DNA from 3 places in the Shinella sp. GW821-FHT11G07 genome. Region 2 is predicted to be linked to each of the others. Evidence: predicted binding sites of a transcription regulator. Region 2 holds the regulator's gene; each other region holds the start of a gene.

Region 1 (4,111 bases), on a different contig from region 2:
TTTGCCGAACATGTCCGTCCCTTGAGGCCCGTGACATGCTAAAAAGACAGCGTTGGCTGACAACCCCCGAAGTCGGCCGAACCATTTTTCCATGAACTGAACTATACCCGGATCCTACCGTCGATCGGACCGGGTGTACGCGTAAAGACCGCCGCTGACTTTGTTCAGTCCCCGGCGGGTGCTATCCAATGCTTCGGGAAATCCGGCTTCGCAACAAGCCGACAACACAGTGTCGAATTTTAGCGCCTGAACCCCGAGTGAATCTGAAAAGTTCACTTGGGGCGCCTTTATAATTAGTTTTCTGATGCCAGCAACGGCTTTTTGATAATTATTGCACGATTGGAAAAATTCTTTTCACGGCAACGATACAGCCCAGCCCTGCAGCAAAGCAGAAAGGGCGGCCCGAAGACCGCCCTTTCCGAACTGAACCGGATGGCTCAGATATAAGACCCGAAGGTCTTACATCATGTCCATACCGCCCATGCCGCCCATACCGCCAGGCATGCCGCCAGCGGATTCCTTCTTCGGCAGTTCGGCGATCATGGCTTCCGTCGTGATCAGCAGCGAAGCAACCGAAGCAGCGTTCTGCAGAGCCGTGCGGACAACCTTGACCGGGTCAACGATGCCAAGCGCGATCAGGTCGCCGTATTCGCCGGTCTGGGCGTTGTAGCCGTAGTTGTCTTCGTTCTTGTCGAGGATCTTGCCGACAACGATCGAAGCTTCGTCACCAGCGTTCTCGGCGATCTGGCGAACCAGCGACTGGAGCGCCTTGCGAACGATGTTGATGCCAGCTTCCTGGTCGTCGTTTTCACCCTTGACGGTGATCTTCGTGGAAGAGCGCAGCAGGGCAACGCCGCCGCCCGGTACGATGCCTTCCTGAACAGCAGCGCGCGTCGCGTTGAGGGCGTCGTCGATGCGGTCCTTCTTTTCCTTCACTTCGACTTCCGTCGAACCGCCGACGCGGATGACGGCAACGCCGCCAGCGAGCTTGGCAAGACGTTCCTGCAGCTTCTCGCGGTCGTAGTCGGAGGTGGTTTCTTCGATCTGGGCCTTGATCTGCGCGACGCGGCCTTCGATTTCAGCCTTCTGGCCGGCACCGTCGACGATCGTCGTGTTTTCCTTGGAGATCGAAACCTTCTTCGAACGGCCGAGCATGTCGAGCGTTACGTTTTCGAGCTTGATGCCGAGGTCTTCGGAGATGACCGTGCCGCCCGTCAGGATGGCGATGTCTTCCAGCATGGCCTTGCGGCGGTCGCCGAAGCCAGGAGCCTTGACGGCAGCGATCTTGAGGCCGCCACGCAGCTTGTTGACGACGAGCGTTGCGAGCGCTTCGCCTTCGACGTCTTCAGCGATGATGACCAGCGGCTTGCCGGTCTGAACGACGGCTTCGAGAACCGGCAGCATTGCCTGAAGGTTCGAGAGCTTCTTCTCGTGCAGGAGAATGAAAGCGTCTTCGAGGTCGGCGATCATCTTTTCCGGGTTGGTCACGAAGTAGGGTGACAGGTAGCCGCGGTCGAACTGCATGCCTTCGACGACTTCGAGTTCGGTTTCGGCGGTCTTGGCTTCTTCAACCGTGATGACGCCTTCGTTGCCGACCTTCTGCATGGCTTCAGCAATGTCGAGACCGACCTGCTTGTCGCCGTTTGCGGAGATCGTGCCGACCTGGGCAACTTCTTCCGAGGTGTTGATCTTCTTGGCCTTGGCCTGGAGATCCTTGACGACTTCAGCAACGGCGAGATCGATGCCGCGCTTCAGGTCCATCGGGTTCATGCCGGCGGCAACAGCCTTGTGGCCTTCGCGAACGATAGCCTGGGCAAGAACGGTTGCAGTCGTCGTGCCGTCGCCGGCGATGTCGTTGGTCTTGGAAGCGACTTCGCGAACGAGCTGGGCGCCCATGTTCTCGAACTTGTCTTCCAGTTCGATTTCCTTGGCGACGGAAACGCCGTCCTTGGTGATGCGCGGTGCGCCGAAGGACTTGTCGATAACGACGTTACGACCCTTCGGGCCGAGCGTTACCTTGACTGCGTCTGCGAGAACGTCGACGCCACGCAGCATCTTTTCGCGCGCGGTGCGGCCGAATTTGACTTCTTTGGCTGCCATTGTGTGAACTCCTGAAAGAGGTATCAGCGAATTTCGGAAAGGGATGACCGGCTAAATCAGCCGATGACGCCCATGATGTCGGCTTCCTTCATGATCAGAAGGTCTTCGCCGTCGAGCTTGACTTCGGTGCCCGACCACTTGCCGAACAGAACGCGGTCGCCAGCCTTGACGTCCAGCGGAACAACCTTGCCGGACTCGTCACGAGCGCCGGAACCGACGGCGACGATTTCGCCTTCCTGCGGCTTTTCCTTGGCGGTGTCAGGAATGATGATGCCGCCCTTGGTCTTGGCTTCAGATTCAACGCGACGAACGACGACGCGATCGTGAAGCGGGCGGAAGGTGGTGCTTGCCATTGTCTTATCCCTCGATCGAATGACATTGCGGATCCCGAACTGGATCCGATGGATGAGTGTTAGCACTCACTGTTTAGGAGTGCTAGCGGCCTGGAGATAGGCGGCGAGGCTTTTCGAGTCAAGAAGAGCGACGGGAAATTATTTTGCCGCGAATGGTTACCGCCGCCGCCAGATGGGAGCGAAATCGCACGCCATCAAGTCAGGCTGATGAATTTCCGGCAGTTTCTCCGCCGATGCGGCAAAATTGTGTGGAGAGGCTTGTTTTCTTGGCGTCGCTTTGCAATGTCAGCCGGGCTCGACCTCGACACGGGAATCCCTGATGGCTCACCGCATCCAATCCTTCCGCGATATCACCGCGCACTATGACGTGGTGCTCTGCGACGTCTGGGGCGTCCTGCACAATGGCGTCGAAGCCTTTTCCTATGCCTCGGAGGCACTCGCCGAGGCCCGCGCGGCCGGCCTCACCGTCGTGCTCATCACCAATTCGCCGCGCCCGCATCCGGGCGTGAAAGTGCAGATCCGCGGCCTCGGCGTCACCGATGATTCCTATGATCGCATCGTCACATCGGGCGACGTCACCCGTGCGTTGATCGCGCAGGGCCCGAAGAAAATCTATTTCATCGGCGCGGAAAAGGACTTGGCCCTGCTCGATGGCCTCGGCGTCGAGCTGGTCGGCCTGGAGGAGGCGGGCATCGTCGTTTGCGCCGGCCTTCGCGAAGACGAGAAGGATACCGTCGAGGATTATCGCGCGGAGCTGACCGCACTTGCCGCGAAAAAACTGCCCTTCATCTGCGCCAACCCGGACCTCGTCGTCGAGCGCGGCCACCGCCTCATTCCATGCGCCGGGGCGCTCGCGAAGCTTTACGAAGAGCTCGGCTGCACCAGCCAGATCGCCGGCAAGCCGCATCGGCCGATCTACGAAAAGTCGATTGCGGAGGCTAAGGATGTGCGTGGCGCCTTCGACCTGTCGCGCGTCATCGCCATCGGCGACGGCATGCCGACCGATGTACGCGGCGCTGAAGCCTTTGGTCTCGATGTGCTCTATATTTCCGGCGGCATCCATGCGCAGGAATATGTTGAAGCCGGCCGCACGGACGAGGCAAGATTGGAACGCTTTCTCGCTCAGGAAAATGCCCACCCGAAGTGGTGGATGCCCCGGCTGCAGTGACGGGACGGAGACGGTCGGCATGACGGTATTTCACAGGAACGAGACGAAACAGCCACTGCCGGAGCATCTGCGCGGCGGCGTCATTGCCATCGGCAATTTCGACGGCGTGCACCGTGGCCACCAGGCCGTGCTGCAACGGGCGCTCGATCTTGCCGCCGAGCGCGGCATCCCCGCTCTCGTGCTCACCTTCGAGCCACATCCGCGCACCGTCTTCCGACCGGAGCGCCCCGTCTTCCGACTGACGCCGGCACCGTTGAAGGCCCGCATCCTCGAAGGCATGGGTTTTTCCGCCGTCATCGAATATCCCTTCGATCGCAACTTCTCCGAAATATCGGCGCACGACTTCATCCGCGCCATCCTGATGGATTGGCTGCACGCCTCCGAGGTTGTCACCGGCTTCGATTTCCATTTCGGCAAGGGCAGGGAAGGCGGCCCGGCCTTCCTGATGGCCGCTGGCCAGGACAATGGTTTCGGCGTCACCCTGGTCGAT
Region 2 (4,111 bases):
CGGCTTGCCTTCGGCCGTGCCCTGGATTTCGACGATGCCGCCCGAGCCGGTCATGACGAAGTTGGCGTCCGTCTCGGCAGCGGAATCCTCGAGATAGTCGAGGTCGATGACCGACTGGCTGGCGAAGATGCCGCAGGAGATCGCGGCGACATGGTCCTTCAGGACCTTCTCGACCTTGATCATGCTGCGCGCTTCCATCCACTTCAGGCAGTCGTGAAGGGCGATGAAGGCGCCGGTGATCGAGGCGGTACGGGTGCCGCCATCGGCCTGGATGACGTCGCAGTCGACGGTGATCTGGCGTTCGCCGAGCGCTTCGAGATCGACGACGGCGCGCAGCGACCGGCCGATGAGGCGCTGGATTTCCTGCGTGCGGCCGCCCTGCTTGCCGGCAGCGGCTTCGCGGCGCATGCGGTCACCCGTGGCGCGCGGCAGCATGCCGTATTCAGCGGTCACCCAGCCCTTGCCGCTGTTGCGCAGCCATGGCGGCGTCTTCTCTTCGAGGCTTGCAGTAACGAGCACATGCGTGTCGCCGAACTTGACGAGACAGGAGCCTTCGGCATGCTTGGAGATGTTGCGCTCGAAGGAAACCTTGCGCATCTGATCGGTTTTTCTGCCGGACGGCCGCATTGCGAACTCCTGTCTCGTGATATCTGGAACGCTGCTTTAGACCAGTTCGCCGGGCGAGGGAATGGCGCGGCGTCACCCCGCGCGATTTCTCGGGATGCTGCGCCGCGAAAATCCGTTTTGCGCTTCCGCCCGAAATCACTATATTCCCTGGAAATAACGAGGTTGCAGCGGAAAGATGGTTTTGAAGTCTCCGGGTCCTGACAGTCAGGCGGCGCTCGACGAGCGTTCGGGCGAAGTCTTTCGCCGCATCGTGGAAAGCTATCTGGAAAGCGGAGAGCCTCTCGGCTCGCGCAACCTGTCGCGTATCCTGCCCATGTCGCTGTCGCCCGCTTCCGTGCGCAACGTGATGAGCGACCTTGAAGAGCTCGGTCTCATCTATTCACCGCATACCAGCGCCGGTCGGCTGCCGACGCAGCTTGGCCTGCGCTTCTTTGTCGATGCCTTCATGCAGGTCGGCAACATTTCGGCGGAAGACCGCGCCTCGATCGAGCGGCATGTGCGCCCGCACGGCCAGAAACATACCGCCGTCGAGACGATGATGAACGAGGCGAGCCAGGCGCTGTCCGGCATGTCGCGCGGCGCTGGCCTCGTCATTACCTCGAAGAACGACGCCATTTTGAAACATGTCGAGTTCATCCGGCTGGAGCCGACCAAAGCGCTTGTCGTGCTGGTCGGCGATCATGATCAGATCGAAAACCGCATCATCGAACTGCCGGCCGGCGTCACCAGCTCGCAGTTGACGGAAGCGGCCAACTTCCTCAACGCCCATCTTGCCGGCAACACGCTGTTTGAAGCGCGCGCCCAGCTGGAGCGCCTGCGCGGCGAAATCAGCGGCGAGCTCGACAAGCTGTCGCAGGATCTGGTCGAGCGCGGGCTTGCGGTCTGGTCCGGCGGCTTCGATGCGGCGAAGCCGACGCGGCTCATCGTGCGCGGCCGGGCAAACCTGCTCGAAGGCCTTGCCGGGGCGGAGGATATCGATCGGCTGCGCATGCTGTTCGACGACCTGGAGCGCAAGGACAGCCTGATCGAGCTCTTGAACCTCGCCGAGACCGGCCCGGGCGTGCGTATCTTCATCGGCTCGGAAAACAAGCTCTTCTCGCTCTCCGGTTCTTCGCTGATCGTGGCGCCCTACCGCGACAGCGACGAGAAGATCGTCGGCGCTGTCGGCGTCATCGGGCCGACCCGGCTCAACTATTCCCGTATCGTGCCCATGGTGGACTATACGGCCCAGCTCATGTCGCGGCTTTCGCGCTGAACTCTGGCAATCCAGCCATCAGCCCTTGATTTTTCGGGTTCAAAGCTCGATATCGGGCCCAACCCTTAAAAGATGCAATTCGGAGTACGTCATGACCGACGACAACAAGAAACATGGACCTGACGAAGGCGCGGAAAACGGCTTTGCAGCAGAAACGTCCGCACCGGACGACGTGGCTGCCGAGGTTGATGCCCCTGCCGAGCCGGATCCGATCGACGTTCTGCGCGCGGAAAACAGCGACCTCAGGGACCGGTATCTCCGCCTCGCCGCGGAAATGGACAACCTGCGTCGCCGCACCGAGCGTGATGTGAAGGACGCCAAGTCCTATTCCGTCGCCGGTTTTGCGCGTGACATGCTGGCCGTGTCCGACAACCTGCGCCGCGCACTGGACGCCATTCCGGCCGATGCCCTGGAAAGCGGCGATGCCGGCCTGAAGGCGCTGGCGGAAGGTGTCGAGATGACCGAGCGTTCCATGCTCGCCGCCCTCGAACGCCACGGCGTGCGCAAGCTTGATCCGGTCGGCGAAAAGTTCGACCCGAACTTCCACCAGGCGATGTTTGAAGTGCCGAACCCGGAAGTCGCCAACAACACGGTCGTGCAGGTCGTGCAGGCCGGCTTCGTCATCGGCGAGCGCGTGCTGCGCCCTGCCATGGTCGGCGTGTCGAAGGGCGGCCCGAAGGCGCCCGCCGGCGAGGCAAGTGCTGCGCAGGCCTGATCCTCGATCGAATGAAAAAGAAAAACCGGCGGTCGCAAAACCGCCGGTTTTTTCATGCGTATACGAAATTGTCAGGCCGCGTTCGACGCCTGCTCCTCGCTGAGGCAGGCGTAGATCGCGCTCTCGCTGTCGGAGGCGCGCAGCTTCGCGACCATCGATGGATCGCGCAGCACGCGGGCGATGCGTGACAGCGCCTTCAAATGGTCCGCACCGGCGCCTTCCGGCGCCAGAAGCAGGAAGACGAGGTCGACCGGCTGGTCGTCCAATGCCTCGAAGTCCACAGGGGTCTCCAGTCTCGCGAAGAGGCCGGTGATCTGTGAAAGCTCCTTCAGCTTGCCGTGCGGGATGGCGATGCCATTGCCCACACCGGTCGAACCGAGCCGTTCGCGCTGAAGAATGACGTCAAAAATCTCGCGTTCCGGAATTCCGGTGAGCTTCGCCGCTTTTGCCGCCAGTTCCTGAAGCATCTGCTTCTTGGAATTGGCCTTCATCGCCGGAATAATCGCACTTTGCTGCAGCAAACCTGCCAATGCCATGCTTTTGTCCTCGTGAGGCGGGTGAAGGGATTGAAGAAACGTGGTGCCGGTTTCCGGCACCACGCTCCCGTCACTCAGCCTTTGATATTGGCTGCGTCGATCCAGCCAATATTGCCGTCGTTGCGTCGGTAGACGATATTGAGCTGCTCCGACCCGGCGCTGCGGAAGAGAAGAACCGGCTCGTCCGTCATGTCGAGCGCCATGACGGCGCTTGCGACGGACATCGTCCTCAGTTTCTTCGTGCTTTCCGCAACGATGGTCGGTGCGTAGTCCTCGGGAAGTTCATCCTCTTCGTCGGGGACCGAATCCATCACCGTGTAGGCCACTTCTGCAAAGGCATCGTGACCATTGCCGTTGTGGTGTGCCTTGAGTTTGCGCTTGTACCGGCGCAGGCGTTTCTCGATCCGTTCGGAGGCCGATTGGAAGGCCACCAAGGGGTCGTTTGCTTCGCCATTTGCCTGCAAGGCCATGCCCGTATCCAGGTGGATCTTGCAGTCCGCGCTGTACCGCGATCCCGCTTTTTCCACGGTGACCTGGCTCGAATATCCTCCGTCAAAATATTTGGTTACGGCCTCTCCGACCTGGTCTTCAATGCGCTGACGGAAAGTTTCGCCGATTTCCATATGTTTACCGGATACACGCACACTCATGGAGGTTTCCTCTCGTTCGTGATTTGCGTGCAACAGTCTATTCCAACCTTCTCCACGTTCCAAGCTTTTACGCATGCGATGGAATTTCCGTCACATGCGGCAAGAAAAGCGGGGATATGTCCGGAATTCCGGCCTGCCTTCTCTTCAGAAGAGGGGCGCGCAGTAGCCCGTCCCGGTGGCGAAGTCAATTAGTGGATTCAGGCATTGTTAATGTTTGGCTGTCTGAAACGCCGGTTCTCCCGGCTTTGTTTCAGGAGGCGGCTGCCTTGGCGAGCGCCCGTTTTTCCCGCCGCCGCTGTACGGAGGAAGGGATGTTCATGGCTTCACG
Region 3 (4,111 bases), on a different contig from region 2:
GCGGTCGCCGAAGCCCGGAGCCTTGACGGCAGCGATCTTGAGGCCGCCGCGCAGCTTGTTGACGACGAGGGTCGCAAGCGCTTCGCCTTCGACATCCTCCGAGATGATCACCAGCGGCTTGCCGGTCTGAACGACTGCTTCCAGGATCGGCAGCATGGCCTGTAGATTGGAAAGCTTCTTTTCGTGCAGCAGCACGTAAGCGTCTTCCAGATCAGCCACCATCTTCTCGGCATTGGTGACGAAATAGGGGCTGAGGTAACCGCGGTCGAACTGCATGCCTTCGACGACTTCGAGCTCTGTCTCGGCGGTCTTGGCTTCCTCGACGGTGATGACGCCTTCGTTACCGACCTTCTGCATCGCGTCGGCGATGTACTGGCCGATTTCCTTCTCGCCATTGGCCGAGATCGTGCCGACCTGGGCGATCTCTTCCGAGGTATTGATCTTCTTGGCCTTGGCGAGCAGGTCCTTGACGACGGCGGTGACCGCAAGGTCGATGCCGCGCTTCAGGTCCATCGGGTTCATGCCGGCAGCGACCGCCTTGCCGCCTTCGCGAACGATGGCCTGGGCAAGAACGGTTGCCGTCGTCGTGCCGTCGCCGGCGATGTCGTTGGTCTTCGAGGCGACTTCGCGAACGAGCTGGGCGCCCATGTTCTCGAACTTGCCTTCCAGTTCGATTTCCTTGGCGACGGTGACGCCGTCCTTGGTGATGCGCGGCGCGCCGTACGACTTGTCGATCACGACGTTACGGCCCTTGGGACCGAGCGTGACTTTCACGGCGTCAGCGAGGATATCGACGCCGCGTAGCAGCTTTTCGCGTGCATCACGGCCGAATTTGATCTGTTTGGCAGACATGGAAAAACTCCCGGGCCGTTGGCCCTCTGGTCTCTATGATAGGAAACGGCAGAAACGCTCGAGATCAGGCGATGACGCCCATGATGTCGGCTTCCTTCATGATCAAAAGGTCCTCGCCGTCGAGCTTGACCTCAGTGCCCGACCACTTGCCGAACAGGATGCGGTCGCCAGCCTTGACGTCCAGCGGGACGACCTTGCCGGACTCGTCACGAGCACCGGAACCGACGGCGACGATTTCGCCCTCCTGCGGTTTTTCCTTGGCGGTGTCAGGAATGATGATACCGCCCTTGGTCTTGGCTTCAGCCTCGATACGGCGCACGACGACGCGGTCGTGCAACGGCCGGAAAACGGTACTTGTCATTTTTTGGGTTCCTCGGCGGGAACGCGGCCCAATGGCCGATCCCGCCAAACACTCTTAGCACTCCCGCGCCGAGAGTGCTAGCGGAGTTTCTTGTTTGGTTGTGCTGGAAAATGGTCGGGGATAGGAAGCCCGTAGGCAATATGCCGGTAGCCAATGGGAGAAGGCGAGAAATATCACGCCTATTCTGACGTATCGCAGCTCGAAGCATTTAACGGGAAAGTTCGCTAATTCTTGCCAACGTCGCGCGCTGCCTTCATATCGGGCCTATGACCCGTGATTCCAAAATTTTCGTCGGCCTTAAATCCACGCGCAAGAAAGCATCTCCGTCTAGCGAGCCTGTCGGCCCAAAATGCCAATGGGATGGTTGCGAAAAGAGAGGCACGCACCGCGCGCCCGTCGGACGAGACGCCGAAGGCCTGTATCTGCTGTTCTGTCTGGAGCATGTGAAGGAATACAACAAGGGCTACAATTTTGCGACAGGCCTTTCTGATGCAGACGTCGCCCGCTACCAGAAAGAGGCGACGACCGGCGCGCGCCCGACCTGGGGGGCGGCGGTCAGCCAGGGATCCGAAGTTCCGATGCCCTTTACCGTCCGCTCTGGTTCTGCAAAGGCATTGAATGCCCGCAAGACCGCGGCCCAGCGCCAGGCACAAAGAGCCGAGCTCCAGAAGCGAAAACTCAAGGTGCTTGAAGCCAAGGCATTTGAGACACTCGGTCTTTCGCCGGATGCGACGCCGGAGGAAATCAAGAGCCGCTACAAGGAAAGACTCAAGATGCACCATCCCGACACCAACCAGGGAAACCGCATTTCCGAGGATGAGCTTCGCGCTTCAATCGAGGCGCATAAGATTCTCAAGTTGAATGGATTTTGCTGAGAGATTCATCTCTACAGCGGTAGCCCTGCGGGCGTTGAAATGACAAGCTGAGCATTGACCGCCTCGGAGGACAAGACGCGTTTGTTCATCTGTCTGCCTTGCAATGCGATGGTTCGCTCCGCGAAGGCGATACTATCGGCTTCGCGGTTGAACAACGCCGATAGCCAGCCGCGGTATGTCGAGTGGTCACAACAACGTATCTCAATCTGTGGAAGGCCTATCCATGACAGCGTCGTCGAACAGTCGGATCAAACCTTGACCGGTTCCAACCTGCCCCCATCGCTTGAACGGCTCGGCTGGTCGGATTTCTTCGCCGCTCAGGTCGAGCCAGCCGAAGCGGATCTCGCGCCCAGGCGCGTCGCCTCGGTTCACCGGGCCCGTATCGACACGATCGATGCCACCGGACCGGTGGGATTTGAGCTGCCAGCTAGCGCCAACACTGCTGATTTTGCGGTGGGCGATTGGGTTCTTGCCGATCCCCTGACAGGCATGTTTGTCCGCCGTCTCGATCGAAAGACCGTGTTCCAGCGGCGCGCGGAAGGCGGACACGGCCAGCAGCTTGCCGCCGCCAACGTGGATACGCTGTTTATCGTGACCTCGTGCAATGCCGATTTCAACCTTGGAAAGCTGGAACGCTACCTGATCATGGCCAACCAGGCGGGAACCAATCCGGTGATCGTGCTGACCAAGGCTGACACCGCCGATGACGCGGGCCTATTCGAACAGCAAGCCAAGGCGCTGCAGCGTGATTTGCCCGTCATTGTCTTGAATGCGCGCTCGGGCGATGCCGTTTCCCTGCTGAAGCCCTGGTGCGGTGCTGGCCAGACAGTGGCGCTGGTGGGGTCCTCCGGCGTCGGAAAGTCGACGCTGGTGAACACTCTGGCCGGGCCGGCATCCGGCACAATGCAGAAGACCGGAGGGATCCGTGAGCATGACGCACAGGGCCGGCACACCACGACCGCACGATCGCTGCATGCCATTTCAGGCGGCGGTTGGGTTATCGATACGCCGGGAATACGAACGCTTTACGTCAGTGACGTTACCGATGCGATCGATACGCTGTTTGCCGAAATCACCGACCTGACCCCGCTCTGCCGATTTCGCGACTGCACCCATGTCCACGAGCCGGGCTGCGCCGTGCAGGCGGCGGTCGCCACCGGGACCCTCAGCGCCGACCGCCTGGAACGCTGGCGCAGCCTGCTTGCGGAAAACCGCGACCGAACGCCGGTCGTCAGCGGACCACGCGGCAACAAGATTGTCCGCAAGAAGAAATACTGAGGTTAGGCCGGATCGGCAGTCGGGTTTCCCAAATCGCCCGGTCGCTGTTTCATGGGCGCCGCGTTGAGCCCGGCAAGCGTGGCGATCCGCGGCACTCAGGCTCGGGCAACCAGTTGCCTATCACTGATTGTCTCTGGAACACATTGGCTGATCTGTCGGGAGTGTTGAGGTAGTTGGAAAACAGTGCACAAGCGCTTCAGCCGCGGGTGCACCGGCCATCGCCGCATCGATGTTCACCAATTCAAGTGGAAGAAGCCGCCGGACTTCTGCGAAATAGGGCCTGTTGAGCACCACAACGCGGACGCATCATGTGTTGCCGCGAAATGTGAGACGTTGATTGTTCTTGGCCACGTTTTTTTGCTCGTGGTGTACCAAAATGGGGAGATACCCTAGTCGACTAAGGATATATAGGAAAATCCAATGCTTGGAAGAATTGGTGGAGCTAAGCGGGATCGAACCGCTGACCTCTTGCATGCCATGCAAGCGCTCTCCCAGCTGAGCTATAGCCCCATAACGGGTCCGGCTAGGCCGGTTTTCCGGGAACCGAAGCGGCGTTTCCGTTCGGTGTGCGGCTTATTACTTCCGGTGATCGGAGATGGCAAGCCGAAAAATGAAATCCGGCCGGTTTTTTTGAAACCGGCCGGAAAAACAACGTCTTATGCTTCGTCTTCGTCGCCGGTGACGCCGATCAGGCCGGTCATGTCGTCATCGTCGTCGTCTTCGTCCTGTTCCAGGAACGTATCGT

Evidence for each region. The regulator HrcA, encoded in region 2, represses chaperone genes, less so after heat shock. The targets are predictions, from matches to a motif close to GTTAGCACTCNCNNNNNGNGAGTGCTAAC.
Region 1: groES (co-chaperone GroES) is a predicted target of HrcA. The motif match lies at 2,512-2,540, and genes of this name have one in related genera.
Region 3: groES (co-chaperone GroES) is a predicted target of HrcA. The motif match lies at 1,267-1,295, and genes of this name have one in related genera.

Annotation. Positions count from the first base shown of each region.
Region 1 covers NZ_JBXARJ010000003.1:395,476-399,586, reverse strand. Annotated here, with positions in the region: gene groL (chaperonin GroEL) at 460-2,100, opposite strand; gene groES (co-chaperone GroES) at 2,157-2,453, opposite strand; gene AC1RT2_RS08390 (TIGR01459 family HAD-type hydrolase) at 2,773-3,621, shown strand; gene AC1RT2_RS08385 (bifunctional riboflavin kinase/FAD synthetase) at 3,641-4,111, shown strand, end outside.
Region 2 covers NZ_JBXARJ010000006.1:208,255-212,365, reverse strand. Annotated here, with positions in the region: gene rph (ribonuclease PH) at 1-627, opposite strand, end outside; gene hrcA (heat-inducible transcriptional repressor HrcA) at 803-1,882, shown strand; gene grpE (nucleotide exchange factor GrpE) at 1,974-2,597, shown strand; gene ptsN (PTS IIA-like nitrogen regulatory protein PtsN) at 2,669-3,133, opposite strand; gene hpf (ribosome hibernation-promoting factor, HPF/YfiA family) at 3,208-3,783, opposite strand; gene rpoN (RNA polymerase factor sigma-54) at 4,034-4,111, opposite strand, start outside.
Region 3 covers NZ_JBXARJ010000013.1:64,640-68,750, forward strand. Annotated here, with positions in the region: gene groL (chaperonin GroEL) at 1-852, opposite strand, end outside; gene groES (co-chaperone GroES) at 917-1,213, opposite strand; gene AC1RT2_RS23325 (J domain-containing protein) at 1,480-2,088, shown strand; gene rsgA (ribosome small subunit-dependent GTPase A) at 2,344-3,366, shown strand; tRNA gene AC1RT2_RS23335 (tRNA-Ala) at 3,801-3,876, opposite strand; gene AC1RT2_RS23340 (TIGR02300 family protein) at 4,023-4,111, opposite strand, start outside.